3 regions of the Streptomyces sp. NPDC017095 genome follow, and region 1 is predicted to be linked to each of the others. Evidence: riboswitches for the same ligand, from Rfam matches in the RefSeq annotation. Region 1 holds a riboswitch; each other region holds the start of a gene.
The links. Region 1 has a riboswitch for S-adenosylmethionine ahead of ACH4OA_RS02405 (amino acid ABC transporter permease). Riboswitches for the same ligand answer to the same signal wherever they lie in the genome.

Region 1 (6,939 bases):
ATGACGGTGGCGCGGCCCACGTTGCGGCGGGCGTCCCGCACCTCGCCCGCGCTGACGGCGGCGGACTCCACACCGAGGTAGGAGAAGAGCAGCAGGGCGGCGGAGGCGGACACCGCGCCGACCGCGCCGTGCCCGCTGGAGTTGAACGGGCCGAGCCGGGAGGGGTCGAAGAAGAACAGCCCGCCGACCGCGACGAGCAGCAGCGGCACGAACTTCAGCACCGTGGAGACGAGCTGGACGGCGCCGACGTAGCGGGTGCCTGCGAAGTTGGCGAGGGCGGGCAGCCACTGGAGGGTCAGCGCGGCCAGGCACGCGCTCCAGCGGTGGCCGTTCACCGGGATCAGCACGTCGAGGTAGCCGACGGCGGCGACGGCGAGCGCGGCGTTCGACACCCAGGTGGTGATCCAGTACGACCAGGCCGCGAGGAAGCCCGCGAAGTCGCCGAACGCCTCCCGGGCGTAGACGTACGGGCCGCCGGTGCGCGGGTCGCGGGCGGCGAGCCGGCCGAAGACCAGGGCGAGCGCGATGGCGCCGACGGTCAGCACGCCGAAGGCGACCAGGCTGACGGTGCCGTACGGTGCGATGGAGGCCGGGAGCAGGAAGATACCGCCGCCGATGATGTTGCCCATGACCAGCGCGGTGGCGACGGGGAGACCGAAGCTGCGGGCGTGCTTGCTGCCGGACCGGGGCTCCGCCGCGGTGGCGGCGGGGGACTCCGTGGGGGCCGGAGCCGGCTGCGGTGCGGTTCCGGGGACGTGCATGGGTGGTGCGCCTCTCATCGAACAGCTGCCCCTGGGTGCCGGGACGCAGCCATGGTCGGGGATGCCCCTATCTGGCGCAAAATCGCCGTTCCTTGTCCCGCGACGCCCCCGAGGCCATGAAAAAACTGAGGTCAGAGGCGCTTTCCGCAGCGAGATGTACGGCGCTGTCCGGGCCGGCGGAGGTCAGCCCCCGGCGCTCTCCCGGGCCGCCGGACGCAGCGCCTCCAGCGAGACCCGGTCGGCGGTGCGGGCCAGGCCCGCCGCGGTCGGCATCTCGATCAGCGCCCGGACGTGCGTGTACTGGTCCAGCTGCCGGTCGGAGACGACGGTGACCTGGAAGCCCTTGTCGGGCACGGTGTCGACCAGCCCTTCCTTGGCCAGGTCGAGCATCGCCTCCCGCACCGGCGTCGCCGAGACCCCGAACCGGGCGGCCAGCGAGGGCGCCGAGTACGGGCCGAGTCTAGGACAGGCCGGCAGTGCCATGTCACATGTTTCTCACTCCTAGAGACCCCGGATTCCCAAGCGCGGACGCCCCCTTGACGCCGCAGGCGGCCCGATCGACACTCCAGGAAGGGAATCCTAGTGAACAGGTAGGGAATCATGACGCGCCTCGCGACGGGCACCGGCCGCACGGACCGGACCCCGCCCCGCGCGCTCCTGCTCACCTCCCGCCGCCACATCGATCTCCAGCGCGTCTGCAGCGCCATCGGCCGCCACCGCTGAACCGGGCCCCGCCCCGCCGGACCCGGTCCGCCCCGCACACCGCCGCCGCACGCGCCCGCGCCGGAGCACTCGTCCGCACACCCATTCACCCGGGGAGACGCATGTCCATCACTCCGCTCGCCGCCGTCCAGCCCGCCCACCGTCCCGCCCCGCTCTTCCGGGGCCGCATCGGCGTCGACGCGCGCAGCGGCCACTACGCCGTGCCGCACCGCTACCGGCTCCACCTGTCGACCGCCTGCCCCGACGGGCTGCGCCTCGCCGTCGGCCACACCCTCCTCGGCCTGGACACCAGCTGTCCGGTCACCTTCCTGCCCGCCGTCCCGGACTGTCCCGGCGGCGGCCACGCGGCGCTGCGCCCGCTGTACGAGGCCAGCGCCCACCACTACACCGGCCCGGCGCTCGGCCCGGTCCTCAGCGACGACTGGTCCGGGCGCATCGTCAGCACCCACACCCCCGACATCCTGCGCGACCTGGACCGGTTCCGGCCGGACGACGACGCCCGCCTGTACCCGGCCGGCCTGGAGTCCGTGCTCGACGCGGTCGAGCGGATGTGCGCCGAGGGCGTCGAGGAGGCCGCGCAGCGCGCCGGCCGGGCCGGCGCCCACCCGGAGGAGCGGGCCGCCGCGCTCGACGTGCTGCTGGACACCCTGGGCCGGCTGGAGCGGCGGCTGCACGGGGAGGAGTACCTGGCCGGCGACCGGCTCACCGCCGCCGACATCGAGCTGTGGGTCGCCCTGCTGCGGCTCGACACCGTCCACCGCTGCCACCTCGACGCCTCCGCCGTGCACCGCGTCGCCGGCCACCGCGCGCTGTGGGCCTACGCCCGCCGGCTCACCGCCCACCCGGCCTTCGGCCGCCATCTCGACCTCGACGGCATCGCCCGCCGCCACCACGGCCACTGCCAGGGCCTGGAGGCCGCCGGGGCCGCCGTCCAGATCCTGGACTGGGCGAGCCACGCCGGACAGCCTTCGCAGGCCCGCCGCAGGTGACAGCGGTCGGCCACCGTCCACAAGGCGGACGGGCGTTGACATTCGAACGGTCAACTGCCTTACTTACGCCTCAGAACGGTCATGAGCGTCAGCGCCAAGCCCTGGCTCGCTGACCGGCAACCCTCGCACCGCGGTGGGGTGCCCCAGGTGACGACCGGACCGGATGACGTTTTCGGTAAGCGCGAGGCCCCGCCGGGCCGGAACAGTGACAGGTGACGCCATGGACGCAGCTCCCAGGACGGCCGTAAGCCGCCCTCAGGGCTGCGTGCCGTCGTACGCCGGCCTGCTCGTCGCCGACCGTGCCGTCGATCTGCTCCGCGTGAACAGCGCACTGTGTACCGCACCGGGCTCTGCCCGCCGCCAGGGCTGAGGACTCCTCCCCACCCTCGCGTCCCCGCCGCGCACCCGCCGCCCGGTGTGCCGTCGTCCGCCCAGCCCCCGGTTCCGCGCCAGCCCCGTGCGCCGCCTCGTGCCCCCGTGCCGTCGTGGCCCACGCCCGCCCGGCCGCGGCCCGGGGTGTCCGACTCCGGAGCCCCTCATGAGTGAACCTCCAGGCGCCGTCTCCCTCGCCGAGGCGCCGATACCCGCCGACATACCGTCAAGAGCACTGAAGGCGCAGCGAGTTCAGCCGCTGCGCCGGCCCGGCCGGTGGATCGTCACCGCCGCCGTGCTCGTGCTCGTCGCGCAGATCCTGCACGGTCTGGTCACGAACCCCTTCTACCAGTGGGACCGCTTCCGCTACTGGTTCCTGCGCCCGACCGTCCTCGACGGACTCCTCGTCACCCTCGAAGCCGCCGCGCTCAGCGCCGTCCTCGGGCTCCTCGGAGGCGTCCTGCTCGCCCTCGCCCGGCTCTCCGGAAGCCCGGTGCTGCGCGCGGTCAGCTGGACGTACACCTGGCTGTTCCGCTCCGTGCCGCTGATCGTGGTGCTGATCTTCCTGTACAACTTCAGCGCCCTGTACAAGACCTTGAGCCTCGGCGTGCCGTTCGGCCCGGCCTTCGTCACCTTCGACGAGTCGCGGCTGGCCACCGACCTGACGATCGCCGTGGTCGGCCTCAGCCTCAACGAGGCGGCGTACGCGGCCGAGGTGGTCCGCGCCGGCGTCCTCTCCGTCGACCAGGGACAGCACGAGGCGGCCGCCGCGCTCGGCCTGCCCCGCGGCTACCGGTTCCGCAGAATCGTCCTCCCGCAGGCCCTCAGGTCCATCACCCCGAACTACGTCAACCAGCTGATCGGCCTGATCAAGGGCACGTCCCTGGTGTTCTACGTGTCCCTGCTCGACCTGTTCGGCACGGTGCAGTCGATGGGCAGCACCTACCCCGGAGACGTGGTGCCGCTGCTGCTGGTCGCCACCGTCTGGTACCTGATCCTGACCAGCGCCGTGTCCGTCGTCCAGTTCTACGTCGAGCGGTACTACGCCCGGGGCGCCACCCGCACCCTGCCGCCGACCCCGCTGCAGAAGGTCCGCGCCCGGCTGACGGACCTGCGGGCCCGGCTGCGCAGGGAGGCCGCCGTATGACCACCGCACACACCCCGGCGAAGACCGTGCCCGCCGCGCCCGCCGCGCTCGAAGTGCACGACGTCCACAAGTGGTACGGCGCCCACCGCGTCCTCGACGGCATCGACCTGACCGTCCGCCCCGGCGAGGTCACGGTGATCCTCGGGCCCTCCGGTTCCGGCAAGTCGACCCTGCTCCGGGTGATCAACCACCTGGAGAAGCCCGAGATCGGGCACGTCAGCGTGGGCGGCGAACTGATCGGCGTGAAGCGGCACGGGAACCGGCTGAAGGAACTCGGCGAGCGCGCCATCCTCGCCCAGCGCGGCCGTATCGGCTTCGTCTTCCAGAACTTCAACCTCTTCCCGCACCTGACCGTCCTGGACAACATCGCCGCCGCGCCCGTCGCCACCGGCGGACTGAGCCGGCCGGCGGCCCGGGAACTCGCCCGCGAACTGCTCGTCCGCGTCGGCCTCGGCGACAAGTGCGACGCCTATCCACGGCAGTTGTCCGGCGGACAGCAGCAGCGGGTCGCCATCGCCCGCGCCCTCGCGCTGCGGCCCGGGATCATCCTCTTCGACGAACCGACCTCGGCGCTCGACCCCGAACTCGTCGGCGAGGTGCTGGCCGTCATCAAGGACCTCGCGAGCGGCGGCACCACCCTCGTCATCGTCACCCACGAGATCGGCTTCGCCCGCGAGGTCGCCGACCGCGTCGTCTTCATCGACGCCGGCCGGATCGTGGAACAGGGCCCGCCCGCCGAGGTGCTGGACAACCCCCGGCACGAACGCACCCGCGACTTCCTCGCCAAGGTCCTCTGACCGCCCGACCGCCTGACCGCCTGACCGCCTGACCGCCTGACCGCCCGACCGCCTGACCGCCTGACCGCCCCGGCGGCCTTCCCGGCTCCTTCCTCCGACCGACCACCCGCGGGCCTCCCGCACCTCACGACGACAAGGACAGCCATGCCCAGCCAGTTCTCCCGACGCAGCCTGATCCGCGGCCTCACCGCGACGACCGCGACCGCCCTGCTCGCCGGCGGACTCGCCGCCTGCGGAGGAGACAGCGACGCCGCCACCACCACCGGTGCCGCCGGCACGGTGACCGTGGGACGGCTGTCCAACGGAGCCGCGAAGGAGACCGCGCTGAAGGTCTCCGAAGTGAAGTCCATCAGCGCCGAGCTGCCCGCCTCCGTCCGCAAGAGCGGCAAGCTGGTCATCGGCGTCGGCGCGCTGCCCTCCGGGTCGGCCCCGCTGGGCTTCGTGGGCAGCGACCAGAAGACCCTCACCGGCGCCGAACCCGACCTCGGCCGGCTGGTCGCCGCGGTGCTCGGACTGGAGCCCGAGGTACGCAACTCCACCTGGGAGAACCTGTTCGTCGGCATCGACAGCGGCAAGGTCGACGCGGCCTTCACCAACGTCACCGTCACCGAGGAGCGCAAGAAGAAGTACGAGTTCGCCTCCTACCGCAAGGACAACCTGGCCTTCGAGGTGCTGAAGAAGAGCACCTGGAACTTCGACGGCGACTACCGCAAGCTGGCCGGCAAGACCGTCACCGTGGGCGCCGGCACCAACCAGGAGAAGATCCTGCTGGAGTGGAAGGCCAGACTGGCCAAGGCGGGCAAGACGCTCACCGTCAAGTACTACCCGGACCAGAACAGCATCAACCTGGCGCTGCGCAGCGGGAAGGTCGACGCCTTCTTCGGCCCCAACCCCGCCGTCGCCTACCGCGCCCGGCTGACCGCGAGTTCACCCGACGCCACCCGCAGCGCGGGCACCTTCTCCGGCGCGGGCGAGACCGTCCAGGGTCTGATCGCCGCCACCGCCAAGAAGGGCAGCGGCCTGGCCAAGCCGCTCGCCGACGCCCTCAACTACCTGATCGACCACGGCCAGTACGCCAAGTGGCTCGCCGCCTACAACCTGTCCGACGAGGCCGTCGGCAAGGCCGAGGTCAACCCGCCCGGGCTGCCGCTGGACAACTCCTGACCGGCCGGCCGCGCACCCCGGGAACATCCGGCGCCGGCCGCGCGTTGAACGTCAAGACGAGATCCGACCGGCGGGCGCCCGCCCGGCCCGCCGCGTCCGACGGAGGGAGGTGACGGCCGTGACCCGACTGCCGGGGCAGGCCCGCCCGCCGCGCGCCGCGCGGCCGTACCGCTCCGTCCGGCTGCACTCCCGGCCGCACATCGATCTCCAGCGCGTGTCCGCCGCGCTCTGTCGCCACTGACGTCCGCCCGGCCCGAGGCCCGGCTTCCCCTGCTCCCGCGCGCCCGCCCCGGCCGGTGCCGTGTGCCGCCCCCGCCGGTGCCGCACGCCCCGGCCCCGGCCGCCCGCGCGCCGCTCCGACCCACCCGGACGCTCCGACTCGTACGGACATCAAGGAAGGCACCGACGTGTCCCCGACCTCCTCCGCACCCCTGCACCTCGCCGTCGCCCTGGACGGCACCGGCTGGCACCCCGCGTCCTGGCGCGAACCGGTCGCCCGCCCCCGTGACCTGTTCACCGCCGGCTACTGGACCGACCTGATCACCGAGGCCGAACGCGGCCTGCTCGACTTCGTCACCCTGGAGGACAGCCTCGGCCAGCAGTCCTCCCTCCTCCTCGACCCCGACGAGCGCACCGACCAGGTCCGCGGCCGGCTCGACGCGGTCCTCATCGCCTCCCGCGTCGCCCCGGTCACCCGGCACATAGGTCTCGTCCCGACCGTGGTGACCACGCACACCGAGCCGTTCCACATCTCCAAGGCGATCGCCACCCTGGACTACGTCAGCAACGGACGCGCGGGCCTGCGCGTCCGGGTCAGCGCCCGCCCCGACGAGGCCGCGCACTTCGGCCGCCGCACCATCCCGCGGGTCGAGTCCTTCGACGGCCCGTCCGCGCAGGACCTGCTCACCGAACTGTTCGAGGAGGCCACCGACTACGTCGAGGTCGTGCGCAGGCTCTGGGACAGCTGGGAGGACGACGCCGAGATC
Region 2 (6,939 bases), on a different contig from region 1:
TGTTCCCCCGGGCGCGCGTGACCAGTCTCCTGCCGTTCCTGTTCTTCCTGCCGCTGCGCTTCCCGGCCTGGGTCGTGCTGCCCTGCTGGGCGGCCCTGCAGTGGCTGGCGGCCGGGCGGGCCTCGGACGGGCCGGGGGTGGCCTACCTCGCCCACCTGGTCGGCTTCGGTCTCGGCTTCGGCTACGCGTGGGTGCGCTACGGCCGTGGGACTAGAGTGAAGGCCGCACCGGCTCCGGTCACCGAGGGAGAGAGACAACCGTGATCACCGCGATCGTTCTGATCAAGACCAGCGTGGACCGGATCCCCGAGATCGCGGAGCGGATCGCCGCGCTGGACAGCGTCAGCGAGGTCTTCTCGGTCACCGGCACCTACGACCTGATCGCCATGGTCCGGGTCCGGCAGCACGAGGACCTCGCCGAGGTCATCCCCGGCCGCATCAGCAAGATCCCCGGCGTGGAGGGCACGGACACGCACGTGGCGTTCCGCACCTACTCCCAGCACGACCTGGAAGCCGCGTTCGCGATCGGCCTGGACAACTAGGGCCTCTCGTTCGGATCATGCCGGGCTCGCGGGCCCTGGCACCGCACCTCGCGGCGTTGTCGTCGGTTGCCATGGCTCCGCCATGGCGCCCTCCTCCGCCTTGCGATGCACGGCACCAGACCCCGCTCCCTGATCCGGCCTGATCCAAACGAAAGACCCTAGGGCCTGTCCGCCCGTTGCCGTCGCGTGACGGGAACGGGCGGACAGGCCCTGGGGCGCGGCCGGGCGCGCGGCGGGCCGGCGTCAGACCGCCGGGACGCAGCGGCCCTCCTCCGTGCGGTACTGCCACTTCGCGCCGTCCCGGACCAGTTCCCGCACCGCGGTGACGAAGCGCTCGACGTGCTCGTCCGGGGTGCCCGCGCCGAAGCTGACACGGATGGCGTTGAGGGACTTCTCGCCCGGGGCCGCCTCCGGGGCGCCGCACTCGCCCTGGGTCTGCGGGTCGCTGCCGAGCAGGGTGCGCACCAGCGGGTGGGCGCAGAACAGGCCGTCGCGGACGCCGATGCCGTACTCGGCGGAGAGCGCGGCGGCGAAGTGGGAGCTGTTCCAGCCCTCGACGACGAAGGAGATGACGCCGACCCGCGGGGCGTCGTCGCCGAACAGGGACAGCACGCGCACCTCGGGGACCTCGGCCAGGCCCGCGCGGACCTTGGCGATCAGGTGCCGCTCGCGGGCGACCAGGGCGTCCCAGCCGGCCTCGGTGAGCGCCTTGCAGGCGGAGGCGATGGCGTAGGCGCCGATGACGTTCGGGGAGCCGGCCTCGTGCCGGGCCGCGGTCTCGTGCCACTCCACGGCCACGCCGCCGTCCTCGCGCCGGGTGACCTTGCGGCTGGCGCCGCCGCCCGCGAGGTACGGCTCGGCCTCCTGGAGCCAGTCGGCGCGGCCGGCGAGGACACCGGAGCCGAAGGGCGCGTACAGCTTGTGCCCGGAGAAGGCGATCCAGTCCACGTCGAGGTCCGCGACGGACACCGGGTGGTGCGGGGCCAGCTGGGCGGCGTCCAGGACGATCCGGGCGCCGTGGGCGTGCGCGGCGGCGGCCAGTTCGCGCACCGGCCACAGCTCGCCGGTGACGTTGGAGGCGCCGGTGACACAGACCAGGGCCGGGCCGTGCGGGTCGCGCTCGGCGAGGGCGCGCTCCAGGGTCTCCACGGCCTGCCGCGGGGTGCGCGGGGCGTCGAGGTAGGTGACGTCCGCGTGCTGCCAGGGCAGCAGGGAGGCGTGGTGCTCGGTCTCGAAGACGAAGACCCGGCAGCCGGCCGGGACCACCCGGGCCAGCAGGTTGAGGGAGTCGGTGGTGGAGCGGGTGAAGACGACCTGGTCGCCGGGCCGGCAGCCGAGGAACTCGGCGACCGCCGCACGGGCGTTCTCGAACAGGTCGGTGGAGAGCTGGGAGAGGTAGCCGGCCCCGCGGTGGACGCTGCCGTAGTACGGGGCGTAGGCGGCGACGTCGTCCCAGACGCGCTGGAGGGCGGGGGCGCTGGCCGCGTAGTCCAGGGCCGCGTAGGTGACTTCGCCGCCGGTGACCAGCGGCACGGAGACATCTGCCCCCAGAACGGGCAGAGGGGTGCAAACGGACCGGTCGGTGGCAGCGGTGGAGACAGACATGGCGAACTCCCGTGAAGGAATGCGGAACGCGGCGGGGTGAAGAGGGAAAAGGGTGTGCGGAGGCGGGGCTCTGCGGCCCTAACGCATTCGCTTGCTCACGGAAGTCTCCTCGACGACCAGGATCCCTGGTGGTGCGAGGGATCCGCGCTTGCCGTGGACCTTGCTGTCCACGGCCTGGTCTTCACCCGGGGCACCCCGCCACGGACGGAGGGTTGCCGGACAGTCGGCCGGGGCCTCATGACTGTCACTCATGACCTGGTGCAGAAAAGTACGCGAGATGATCGTCGTCCCGCAACCCCGTGTCCGGATCGCGGGACGGCTTCCGGTCACCTCACGCGTTGCTGGCGGCCACCCAGCGCTCCAGCACCCGCCGGGCCGCCCCGGAGTCGATCGACTCCGCGGCCCTCGCCATGCCCGCCCGGAGCTGCTCGGCGAGCGGCGCGTCCGCCGGGTCCAAGGCCACCAGCGCCGCCGCCGCGTTCAGCAGCACGGCGTCCCGTACGGCCCCGTGCTCGCCGTCCAGCAGCCGGCGGGCCACCTGTGCGTTGTACGCCGGGTCGCCGCCGCGCAGGGCCTCCACCGGGACCAGGCGGAGGCCGGCGTCGCGCGGGTCGAAGGACTCCTCGCGGACCTTGCCGTCCCGCACCACCCAGACCCGGGAGGTGGCCGTCGTCGTCAGCTCGTCCAGCCCGTCGTCCCCGCGGAAGACCAGCGAGGAGTTGCCGCGTTCGGCGAGCACGCCCGCGACGATCGGCGCCTCGCGGGCGACGGCCACCCCGACCGCCTGGGCCCGCACCCGCGCCGGGTTGGTCAGCGGGCCGAGCAGGTTGAACACCGTCCGGATGCCCAACTGCCCGCGGGCGGCGCCCACATGGCGCAGCGCCGGGTGGAACTTCACCGCGAAGCAGAAGGTGATGCCGGCCTCGTCGGCGACCTCGGCCACCCGGCGCGGCGACAGGTCGAGGTTGACCCCCAGCTGTCCCAGCACGTCGGAGGAGCCGGACGCCGAGGACGCGGCGCGGTTGCCGTGCTTGACGACCTTCGCGCCGGTGCCGGCCACGACGAGCGAGGACATCGTGGAGATGTTCACCGTCTTGGCTCCGTCGCCGCCGGTGCCGACGATGTCGACGGTGCGGCCGGGCACCTCGATCACGTTCGCGTGCTCGTACATGGTGCGGACCAGGCCGGTGATCTCCTGGACCGTCTGGCCCTTGGCCCGCAGCGCCACCGCGAACCCGGCGATCTGGGCGTCGGTCGCCTCCCCGCGCATGATCCGGTCCATCGCCCACGCGGTGTCGTCCGCGGACAGGTCCCGGCCGTCCAGCAGGCCGTTCAGCAGGGCGGGCCAGGAGCGGCCCGCCGCGGTGTCGCCTCCAGCGGGGGTCACAGCGCTCATCAGCCGCTCCTCGTACAGATTCCTGCTCCGTCGCCCCCCACCCTATCCAGCCCGGCGGCATGGCGAAGGGCCCCGTCCGGCTCGCGGACGGGGCCCTTCGGCGTGGCGTGGCGACGCGGGGATCAGTGGTGGCCGTGGCCGCTCGTGATCTCCTTGTACTCCTCGGCGGACGGCTTCGGGATCTGGTTGTCCTCGCCGAAGTAGGCGTTGGACAGCTTCACCCGCAGCTTGTGCGAGGCAGGCACCTTGCGCTCGACACCGTTCTCGTCGACCGTCGGGCCGATCTCGGCCGGCGTGTACTGCTCGTGCGCGGTGAGCGTGTGCAGCTGCTCCTGGCTGAGCGGCTCGTGCACCTCGATGAACTCACCGTGCGGCAGCCGCTTGATGATGCCGGTCTCGCGGCCGTGCAGCACCTTGTCGCGGTCGCGCCGCTGGAGGCCGAGGCAGATCCGCTTGGTGACGATGAACGCGATGACCGGGGCCACGAAGTAGGCGATCCGGACGAACCAGGTGACCGCGTTGATCGACAGGTGGAAGTGCGTGGCGAAGATGTCGTTGCCGCCGCCGATCAGCATCACGAAGTACACGGTCAGCCAGGCGACACCGAACGCCGTACGGGTCGGGGCGTTGCGCGGGCGGTCCAGGATGTGGTGCTCGCGCTTGTCGCCGGTGACCCACGACTCGATGAACGGGTAGACCGCGATCGCCATGAGGATCACGCCGAACAGCAGCAGCGGGATGAACACGCCCAGGACCAGCGTGTGGCCCCAGAAGTTGATCTCCCAGCCCGGCATGGCGCGGATCAGGCCCTCGGCCATACCCATGTACCAGTCCGGCTGGGCGCCGGTGGACACCTGGTCCGGACGGTAGGGGCCGATCGCCCAGATCGGGTTGATCTGCGCGATCGCCGCGAGGGCCGCGAGGACACCGAAGACCAGGAAGAAGAAGCCGCCGGCCTTCGCCATGTACACCGGGAGCAGCGGCATGCCGACGACGTTGTTGTTCGACTTGCCGGGACCCGCGAACTGGGTGTGCTTGTGGTAGAAGACCAGGATCAGGTGGGCCACCATCAGGCCCAGCATGATGCCCGGCAGCAGCAGGATGTGGATCGAGTAGAAGCGGGCCACGAAGTCGCCGCCCGGGAACTCGCCGCCGAAGAGGAAGAACGAGATGTACGTGCCGATGATCGGCACGGACAGGATCGCGCCCTCCATGAAGCGGACACCGGTGCCGGAGAGCAGGTCGTCCGGGAGCGAGTAACCGGTGAAACCGGTGAACATGCCCAGGAAGAGCAGCAGGAAGCCGAACAGCCAGTTGATCTCACGCGGCTTGCGGAACGCGCCGGTGAAGAACACGCGCATCATGTGCACGAACATGCCGGCGATGAAGACCACGGCACCCCAGTGGTGGATCTGCCGGACGAGCAGACCACCGCGCACATCGAAGGAGATGTGCAGGGTCGAGTTGAACGCCTCCGACATCAGCTGTCCCTGGAGCGGGACATACGTGCCGTGGTACTGCACCTCGTTCATCGACGGGTGGAAGAACAGCGTCAGATAGACACCCGTCAGGATGATGATGATGAAGCTGTACATGCACACTTCGCCGAGCATGAACGACCAGTGGTCGGGGAAGATCTTGCGCATGTTGGCCTTGGCGAGGGAGTAGATCCCCAGCCGGCCGTCGGCCCAGTCGGCGAACCGCTCGCCGGCCGGCGCCTGCCCGCGAGAGCGGGGCGTCGCGTTGTCTGCAGTACTCATCCGCGCTCCCAGAAAGCAGGACCGACGGGCTCCTCGAAGTCGCCGAGCGCCTGGAGGTAACCCTCACTGTCCACACCGATGCGCAGCTGCGGCAGGGCGTGGCCGGCGGGGCCGAAGATCACTCGGGCACCGTCGGAGAGGTCGAAGGTGGACTGGTGGCACGGGCACAGCACGTGGTGCGTCTGCTGCTCGTACAGGGAGATCGGGCAGCCGACGTGGGTGCAGATCTTCGAGTAGGCGACGATGCCCTGGTGCGACCACTCCAGCTCGCGCTTGTCCTTGATGTTGCCCGGCTGGATGCGGACGATCATCAGGGCGGCCTTGGCGATCTCCGTCTGGAACTCCTCGGAGTGCTCCTCCAGGCCGTCGGGCTTGGCGAAGGTGAGCGAGCCCACGGCGACGTCCTCGGGACGCAGCGGCTGGTTCGTGTTCATGTTGACCAGGCGCTTGCCCTTGGCCCACATGGTGTGGCGCAGCTTGGTGCCGGGCGCCGGGCCGAGGCCGCCGAGCAGCATGACGCCGGAGAGCGGCACCAGGGCCAGCGCGCCGAACATCGTGTTGCGGATCAGCTTGCGGCGGCCGAGCGCCGACTCCTTGGCACCCAGGCGGAAGTCCGCGTGGACCTTCGCCCGGACCTCGGGGGACGCCTCGATCGGGTGACGCTCGTCGGCGACCTCCACGTCGGACATCAGGGTGCGGGCCCAGTGGACCGCGCCCGCGCCGATGCAGAACAGCGCCACGCCGAGGGTGAGGCCCAGCGTGAAGTTCAGCGCGTTGATGTGGCCGATCGGGAAGACGAAGACCGCCTTGTCGTGCGGCACCGCCACGTAGGAGACGATGAAGCCGATGGTGGCCAGCATCGACACCGTGAACAGCAGGGCGACCACGCGCTCGGACCGCTTGGCGGCCCGCTCGTCGATGTCCTGGATCCGGTGCTCGTGCGGCGGCAGCCCCGGGTCGGCGAACGGGTTCTCCTCGTCCGCGACGTCTACCGCGCCGTGCGCGTGGGCCTGCTCAGCGGGCAGGTTCTCTTCTGGAATGTCTTGGCTACTCATGACTTCTTGGCCTTTGCGGTCCGAGCGGCGACCCAGACGGCGACCACGATCAGCGTGCCGAGGCCGAAGATCCAGCCGAACAGACCCTCGCTGACCGGTCCGAGACCGCCCAGCTCCAGACCACCCGGGTTCTCGGTCTTGTCGCCGTTGACCGCGTTCAGGTACGCGATGATGTCCTTCTTGTTCTTCTCCGACATCGTGGTGTCGGGGAAGGACGGCATGTTCTGCGGGCCCGTCTGCATGGCCTCGTAGATGTGCTTCGGAGCGACACCCTCCAGCGTCGGCGCGAACTTGCCCTTGGTCAGGGCACCGCCCTTGCCGGTGAAGTTGTGGCACTGCGCGCAGTTGGTGCGGAACAGCTCGCCGCCCTTGGCGATGTCCGCGCCCTCGGGGCCGTACTGCTGCTTGGTGGGCACGCTCGGGCCGGCGCCCAGCGACGCGACGTACGCGGCCAGCTGGTCGATCTCGGCCTGCGAGTAGGTGACCTTCTTGCGCGGGATCTGGGCCATCTGGGAGGTGGAGGCCGGCATACGGCCGGTGCCCACCTGGAAGTCGACCGCGGCGGCGCCCACGCCGACGAGG
Region 3 (6,939 bases), on a different contig from region 1:
TCCTCGCGGTGCGCCCGCTCGCGCAGGAAGTCCGCGTCCGCGCCCAGCCCGTGCACCCCGATCCGGGTGCCGGACAGGCTGTCGGGCCCGAGCGCCGCGTGACAGCAGGCCGTGAAGGCGTCCGCCCACCGCCGGGTGAGGAACGCCGCCCGGTCCGCACCCAGGATGCCGTCGAGCAGCTCGGCCGCGATGTCGTCGGGCAGCAGCCGGAAGTAGTCCGGCGGGGCCCAGGGCGTGTGCGAGAAGTGGCCGATGCGCAGGTCCGGCCGGAGCCGGCGGAGCATGCGCGGGGCCAGGGCCAGGTGGTAGTCCTGGATCAGCACCGCCGCGCCCTCGCCCGCCTCCTCGGCCAGCGCCTCGGCGAAGGCCCGGTTGTACTCCCGGTACGCCGCCCACTGCCGCCGGAACTCCGCGTCGAACGCCGGTTCCAGGGGGGTCTGGTACAGCATGTGGTGGACGAACCAGAGGACCGAGTTGGCGATGCCGTTGTACGCGTCGGCGTGCACGGACGCGTCGATGTCGAGCATCCGCACCCGCTGCCCGCCGGTGTCCCCGGCCGGCAGCAGCCCGCCGTCCGCGCGCCGGACGGCGGCCCGGTCGCCGTCGCCGAGCGCGGCGCACACCCACACCGAGCCGGCGTCCGAGCCGATGGCGGACAGCCCCGAGACCAGTCCGCCGCCGCCCCTTCTGGCGTGCAGTGAGCCGTCCTCGTGTACCTGGTAGGACACCGGGCCGCGATTCGACGCGACCAGCACCCGGGCTTTCTCGGCAGGATCGTGCGTGGGAGCCATACGCCTCAACCTAGCCCGGCCCGTAAACCCTCAAACGTGCGATCCACCTGCGGAGCCGACCGTATACGGCCCGTTCACGCCACCTTCCGTTCGGCGTACTCGGCGATCTCCGCCATGGGCGGCCGCTCCTCGGTGTCCACCGAGTACGTGCGCGGCTCGAAACCGTCCTCGCCCCGCTCGAACTGGGTCAGTGCGGGCCGGATGAGATGGCCGCGGGCCAGCCGTAGCTGTGCGGTGCGGTAGATCGCGGCGGCCATCCGGCCGAGGGCCTGGCCGTCCTGGTGGCGGTGCTTGCGCACGCCCACGTCGACCTGGGCCAGCGCGTCCAGGCCGGCCAGGTGCAGCGCGTCCACCAGCATGCCCAGCTCCACGCCGTAGCCGACCGGGAACGGCAACTGCTCCAGCAGGGAGCGGCGGGCCGCGTACTCGCCGCCCAGCGGCTGCACGAACCCGGCAAGCTGCGGCCAGTGCATGTTCAGCAGCGGCCGGGCCATCAGCTCGGTGACCCGGCCGCCCTGCCCCGCGGCACCGGCGAGCGGACGGTCGTACATCGCCTTGACCAGGTCCACGTCCGGGTCGGTGAGCAGCGGTCCGACGATCCCCGAGACGAAGTCGGAGGAGAAGTCCCGCAGGTCGGCGTCGATGAAGCACAGGATGTCCCCGCGGGTCACCAGCAGCGAGCGCCACAGCACCTCGCCCTTGCCGGGGACGGCGGGGAGGCGGGGCAGGATCTCGTCGCGGTGGACCACCCGGGCGCCCGCGCGCGCGGCGACCTCGAAGGTGCGGTCGGTGGAGCCGGAGTCGACGACCACGATCTCGTCGACGAGCGGCACCCGCTCCACGAGGTCGTGCCGGATGACGGTGACGATGTCGCCCACCGTCGCCTCCTCGTTGAGGGCGGGCAGGACGACGCTGATCGTCCGGCCCGTGCGCTGCTTGGCGGCCAGCACCTGGTGCAGCGGGCGGTCGGCCACGGACCAGGAGCGGGTGCTCAGCCAGCGCTCGACTTCTTCCAGCACGGTCGGCGGCTCCTCACTGTCACGACCACACGTCTCCGTGTGATGCATCTCGCGGTTCGGACGACTATCTCAACTGTCCTGGCCGTCGGTTACAGTCTTGAACAACGCCGGTGACCATCGCATGTCGGGGTCGGCGGGCGTTCACACAACCGCATACAGCTCATCCAGAGGGGCAGAGGGACACGGCCCGATGAAGCCCCGGCAACCCTCCAGCCGGTACTCGTCTTCCACGCGAGGCTCCCGGCTAGGGAAGGTGCCAAATCCGTCTCGCGACGAGATGCGTCGTGAGGAAGATGAGGAGAAAGGGCCTCGCCTCACATGGCTGTGCAGACAGTTGCCACCACCAGCGAATCCGCCGTCGACCTCGGCCCCGCCGCCGCCCTGAGCTGTCGCGAGTGCGGCCACCGGGTGCCGCTCGGACCGGTCTTCGCCTGCCAGGAGTGCTTCGGCCCGCTGGAGATCGCCTACGACTTCTCCGCCTACGACACCGAGGAACTGCGGCGCCGCATCGAGGCCGGCCCCGCCAGCATCTGGCGGTACGCGCCGCTGCTGCCGGTCCCGGCGGACGTGGCCGGCAAGCCCAACCTCAACCCGGGCTGGACCCGGCTGGTCAAGGCCGACAACCTGGCCCGCGAACTGGGCGTGACCGGCGGCCTGTACATCAAGGACGACTCCGGCAACCCGACCCACTCCTTCAAGGACCGGGTCGTCGCCCAGGCCCTGGAGGCCGCCCGCGCCTTCGGCTTCACCACGCTCTCCTGCTCCTCCACCGGCAACCTGGCCGGCGCCGTCGGCGCCGCCGCCGCCCGGGCCGGTCTGCGCTCCTGTGTGTTCATCCCGCACGACCTGGAGCAGGCCAAGATCGTCATGGCCGCGGTCTACGGCGGTGACCTCGTCGGCATCGAGGGCAACTACGACGACGTCAACCGCTTCTGTTCCGAGCTGATCGGCGACCCGGCCGGCGAGGGCTGGGGCTTCGTCAACGTCAACCTGCGGCCGTACTACGCGGAGGGCTCCAAGACCCTGGCGTACGAGATCTGCGAGCAGCTCGGCTGGCGGCTGCCCGACCAGCTCGTGATCCCGATCGCCTCCGGCTCCCAGCTGACGAAGGTCGACAAGGGGCTCCAGGAGCTGATCAGGCTGGGCCTGGTCGAGGACCGGCCGTACAAGATCTTCGGCGCCCAGGCCGCGGGCTGCTCGCCGGTGTCCACCGCCTTCAAGGCCGGCCACGACGTGGTCCGCCCGCAGAAGCCGGACACCATCGCCAAGTCCCTGGCGATCGGCAACCCGGCCGACGGGCCGTACGTCCTGGACATCGCGCGCCGCACCGGCGGTGCCGTGGAGGACGTGACGGACGAGCAGGTCGTGGACGCGATCAGGCTGCTCGCCCGCACCGAGGGGATCTTCGCGGAGACGGCGGGCGGGGTCACCGTCGGCGTCGCCCGCAAGCTGCTCGAGGACGGCCTGCTGGACCCGGCGAAGACCACGGTCGTCCTGAACACCGGCGACGGCCTGAAGACCCTGGACGCGGTGGCCGGCACCGGTCTGACCGCCACCATCCGCCCGACCCTGGACTCCTTCCGAGAGGCTGGCCTCGCATGAGCGTGACCGTTCGCATCCCCACCATCCTGCGCACCTACACCGGCGGCCGGGCCGAGGTCGCCGCCGAGGGCGGGACGCTCGGCGAGGTCATCGCCGACCTGGAGAAGAACCACACCGGGATCGCCGCCCGGGTCCTGGACGACCAGGGCAAGCTGCGCCGGTTCGTCAACGTGTACGTCGACGACGACGACGTGCGGTTCGAGCAGGGCCTGGACACGGCGACCCCCGACGGCGCCGGCGTCTCGATCATCCCGGCGGTCGCCGGCGGCTGATCGTCGCCCCCGGTCACCGCGGTAACCGAGCGTTCATCGGATTGCCCCCTCCGTAAGAGAAACGGAGGGGGCAATTCTGTGTGATTGAGCGCGGTAGAGTTGGGGAACACGGTCGCGGCCGTCGCGCCGCGGGCCCTGGATTCATGCCGCCTGCCCGACAAGAAGTAGCCAAAGTGTGCAGGTTCTTTGCGGCTTTTGTGGCTTTCATGGGGCCCGACTTGCCCTGAAGTCAGGTGAATTCTCGCCACATTCCGGACCCCTCGCGTCCAGATTTCTCGTCCGATTGACCTGTTGCAGACGGCAGTTGGACAGATACATTCAGCCGCGGTCGACGCGTTCCGGCGCACGCCCCCAGACCGGTTGGGGGGTGAGGTCTGACCCGGGTCCGCGAAGTGTGGATCTGTGCAAGGGCCAGTAATAGGGGAGTTAGGCATGGCTCAGGGCACCGTCAAGTGGTTCAACGCGGAGAAGGGGTACGGCTTCATCGCGGTCGACGGTGGTGCGGACGTATTCGTCCACTACAGCGCGATCCAGATGGACGGCTACCGCACCCTGGAAGAGGGTCAGCGGGTCGAGTTCGAGATCTCGCAGGGCCAGAAGGGTCCGCAGGCCGATATGGTTCGCGTCACCGCCTGAACATTTCTCGCGTGAAGGGCCCGCACCTCGCAGAGGGTGCGGGCCCTTCGCCATGCCCGGGCCCGGCGTGTTCGCCGGGGGCTGACGGCGCCCCCGTACCGGCCCAGGCGCTTGCACTCGGGCATGCCGAGTGCTAATCATTGCGTTAGCACTCTGAAGGTGAGAGTGACAGCGAAGGACCGGGTCGGTGAGGCCCGCGGGTCAGGTGGGGCAAGGAACCACACGGCCGGCGAGCCGTCCGTCGCGGGCGCGGGCGCGGTCCGAAGGAATCACCCCCAGTCCTGGAGGGACCACTTCACATGGCCAAGATCATCGCGTTCGACGAGGAGGCGCGGCGCGGCCTCGAGCGCGGCATGAACCAGCTCGCGGACGCCGTGAAGGTGACGCTCGGCCCCAAGGGCCGCAACGTCGTCCTCGAGAAGAAGTGGGGCGCGCCCACGATCACCAACGATGGTGTCTCCATCGCCAAGGAGATCGAGCTCGAGGACCCGTACGAGAAGATCGGCGCCGAGCTGGTCAAGGAAGTCGCCAAGAAGACGGACGACGTCGCCGGCGACGGTACGACCACGGCGACCGTGCTCGCCCAGGCCCTGGTCAAGGAGGGCCTGCGCAACGTAGCCGCCGGCGCCAACCCGATGGCCCTGAAGCGCGGTATCGAGAAGGCCGTCGAGGCCGTCTCCGCCGCCCTGCTGGAGCAGGCGAAGGACGTCGAGACCAAGGAGCAGATCGCCTCCACGGCCTCCATCTCCGCCGCCGACACCCAGATCGGCGAGCTGATCGCCGAGGCCATGGACAAGGTCGGCAAGGAAGGCGTCATCACCGTCGAGGAGAGCAACACCTTCGGCCTGGAGCTCGAGCTCACCGAGGGCATGCGCTTCGACAAGGGTTACATCTCCGCCTACTTCGCCACCGACATGGAGCGCATGGAGGCGGTGCTCGAGGACCCGTACATCCTCATCGCCAACTCCAAGATCTCCTCGGTCAAGGACCTGCTCCCGCTGCTGGAGAAGGTCATGCAGTCGGGCAAGCCGCTGCTGATCATCGCCGAGGACGTCGAGGGCGAGGCCCTGTCGACCCTGGTCGTCAACAAGATCCGCGGCACCTTCAAGTCCGTCGCCGTCAAGGCCCCGGGCTTCGGCGACCGCCGCAAGGCCATGCTCGGCGACATCGCCATCCTCACGGGCGGCGAGGTCATCTCCGAGGAGGTCGGCCTCAAGCTGGAGAACGCGACCCTGGACCTCCTGGGCCGCGCCCGCAAGGTCGTCATCACCAAGGACGAGACCACCATCGTCGACGGTGCCGGCTCCTCCGAGCAGGTCAACGGCCGGGTCAACCAGATCCGCGCCGAGATCGAGAACAGCGACTCCGACTACGACCGCGAGAAGCTGCAGGAGCGCCTGGCGAAGCTGGCCGGCGGTGTCGCGGTCATCAAGGCCGGTGCCGCCACCGAGGTGGAGCTCAAGGAGCGCAAGCACCGCATCGAGGACGCCGTCCGCAACGCGAAGGCCGCCGTCGAGGAGGGCATCGTCGCCGGTGGTGGCGTGGCCCTGCTGCAGGCCTCCCAGGTCTTCGAGAAGCTGGAGCTGGAGGGTGACGAGGCGACCGGTGCCAACGCCGTGCGCGTCGCCCTGGAGGCCCCGCTGAAGCAGATCGCCGTCAACGCCGGCCTCGAGGGCGGTGTCGTGGTGGAGAAGGTGCGCAACCTGACCCCGGGCCACGGCCTGAACGCCGCGACCGGCGAGTACGTCGACCTGGTCGCCGAGGGCATCATCGACCCGGCGAAGGTGACCCGTTCCGCGCTGCAGAACGCCGCCTCCATCGCCGCGCTGTTCCTCACCACCGAGGCCGTCATCGCCGACAAGCCGGAGAAGGCCGCCGCGCCGGCCGGCGGCGGCATGCCGGGCGGTGACATGGACTTCTGATCGGCCTGAGCGCTGATCGTCGTCTGTACGAACCGAGGGCGGCACCTCCTGTTCCGACAGGAGGTGCCGCCCTCGGCCGTTGTGCCCGCTGCGCCCGCGCCGCTCAGGGAGCGATGCGCAGGGAGGTGAACCGCGGCCAGGCCGTGTCCCTCGCCTCGTCGCGCACGGCCAGCGCCGGACCGCCGCCGGTGCGCGCGGGATCGGGGTCTGCCATGGCCCGGGCCACCAGCGGGGCGCCGCCGTCCACGGTGATCCGGACCCCGCCGGGCGAGACCTCCAGGCTCAGCCGGTGCCTGGCCGCCGGGACCAGCTTGCGGACCGTGACGCGCGGAGCCCCGCCGCTCGGCCACCCGCAGCCCGGTCTCCGAGACCGTGACGGTGACGGGCACCAGGCTGCCGTACCCGGTCCGCACCGACGCGCTCGTCCCGGTCCCGCTCAGCCGGCCCACGGTGGCGGTCACCCGGTAGGTGTCCCAGCCCGCCGTGGCCAGGGGCAGGTGGACGGCCGGCACATACGTGCCCTTCGGAGTCGGTGAACACCAGGACGTCGCCGTCGGCCAGGGCGCAGGCGCGTACCAGGGCGGCCTTCTTGCCGATGTTGCGGTCCAGCCGGACGACGGTGACGCCGAGTTCGTCCGCGAGGCCGTCGAGGATCTCGCCGGTGCCGTCCCGGGAGCCGTCGTCGACCACGATGATC

Region 2: linked by a shared signal. The riboswitch ahead of ACH4OA_RS23090 (aminotransferase class V-fold PLP-dependent enzyme) and the one ahead of ACH4OA_RS02405 (amino acid ABC transporter permease) in region 1 are both predicted to bind S-adenosylmethionine.
Region 3: linked by a shared signal. The riboswitch ahead of thrC (threonine synthase) and the one ahead of ACH4OA_RS02405 (amino acid ABC transporter permease) in region 1 are both predicted to bind S-adenosylmethionine.

What each region holds. Positions count from the first base shown of each region.
Region 1 covers NZ_JBIROU010000001.1:612,982-619,920, reverse strand. The annotation lists gene ACH4OA_RS02425 (amino acid permease) at 1-761, opposite strand, end outside; partial or broken gene ACH4OA_RS02420 (GntR family transcriptional regulator) at 960-1,211, opposite strand; gene ACH4OA_RS02415 (putative leader peptide) at 1,362-1,484, shown strand; gene ACH4OA_RS02410 (glutathione S-transferase C-terminal domain-containing protein) at 1,586-2,473, shown strand; SAM riboswitch class IV at 2,551-2,661, shown strand; gene ACH4OA_RS02405 (amino acid ABC transporter permease) at 3,012-3,992, shown strand; gene ACH4OA_RS02400 (amino acid ABC transporter ATP-binding protein) at 3,989-4,789, shown strand; gene ACH4OA_RS02395 (transporter substrate-binding domain-containing protein) at 4,934-5,953, shown strand; gene ACH4OA_RS02390 (putative leader peptide) at 6,072-6,194, shown strand; gene ACH4OA_RS02385 (LLM class flavin-dependent oxidoreductase) at 6,361-6,939, shown strand, end outside.
Region 2 covers NZ_JBIROU010000011.1:158,665-165,603, forward strand. The annotation lists gene ACH4OA_RS23080 (rhomboid family intramembrane serine protease) at 1-263, shown strand, start outside; gene ACH4OA_RS23085 (Lrp/AsnC ligand binding domain-containing protein) at 260-541, shown strand; gene ACH4OA_RS23090 (aminotransferase class V-fold PLP-dependent enzyme) at 785-2,146, opposite strand; SAM riboswitch class IV at 2,286-2,402, opposite strand; gene trpD (anthranilate phosphoribosyltransferase) at 2,478-3,542, opposite strand; gene ACH4OA_RS23100 (cytochrome bc complex cytochrome b subunit) at 3,665-5,302, opposite strand; gene ACH4OA_RS23105 (Rieske 2Fe-2S domain-containing protein) at 5,299-6,357, opposite strand; gene ACH4OA_RS23110 (c-type cytochrome) at 6,354-6,939, opposite strand, start outside.
Region 3 covers NZ_JBIROU010000004.1:361,435-368,373, reverse strand. The annotation lists gene ACH4OA_RS10820 (trehalose-6-phosphate synthase) at 1-755, opposite strand, end outside; gene ACH4OA_RS10815 (glucosyl-3-phosphoglycerate synthase) at 866-1,810, opposite strand; SAM riboswitch class I at 1,968-2,110, shown strand; gene thrC (threonine synthase) at 2,129-3,412, shown strand; gene ACH4OA_RS10805 (MoaD/ThiS family protein) at 3,409-3,684, shown strand; gene ACH4OA_RS10800 (cold-shock protein) at 4,117-4,320, shown strand; gene groL (chaperonin GroEL) at 4,620-6,242, shown strand; gene ACH4OA_RS10790 (glycosyltransferase) at 6,525-6,939, opposite strand, start outside.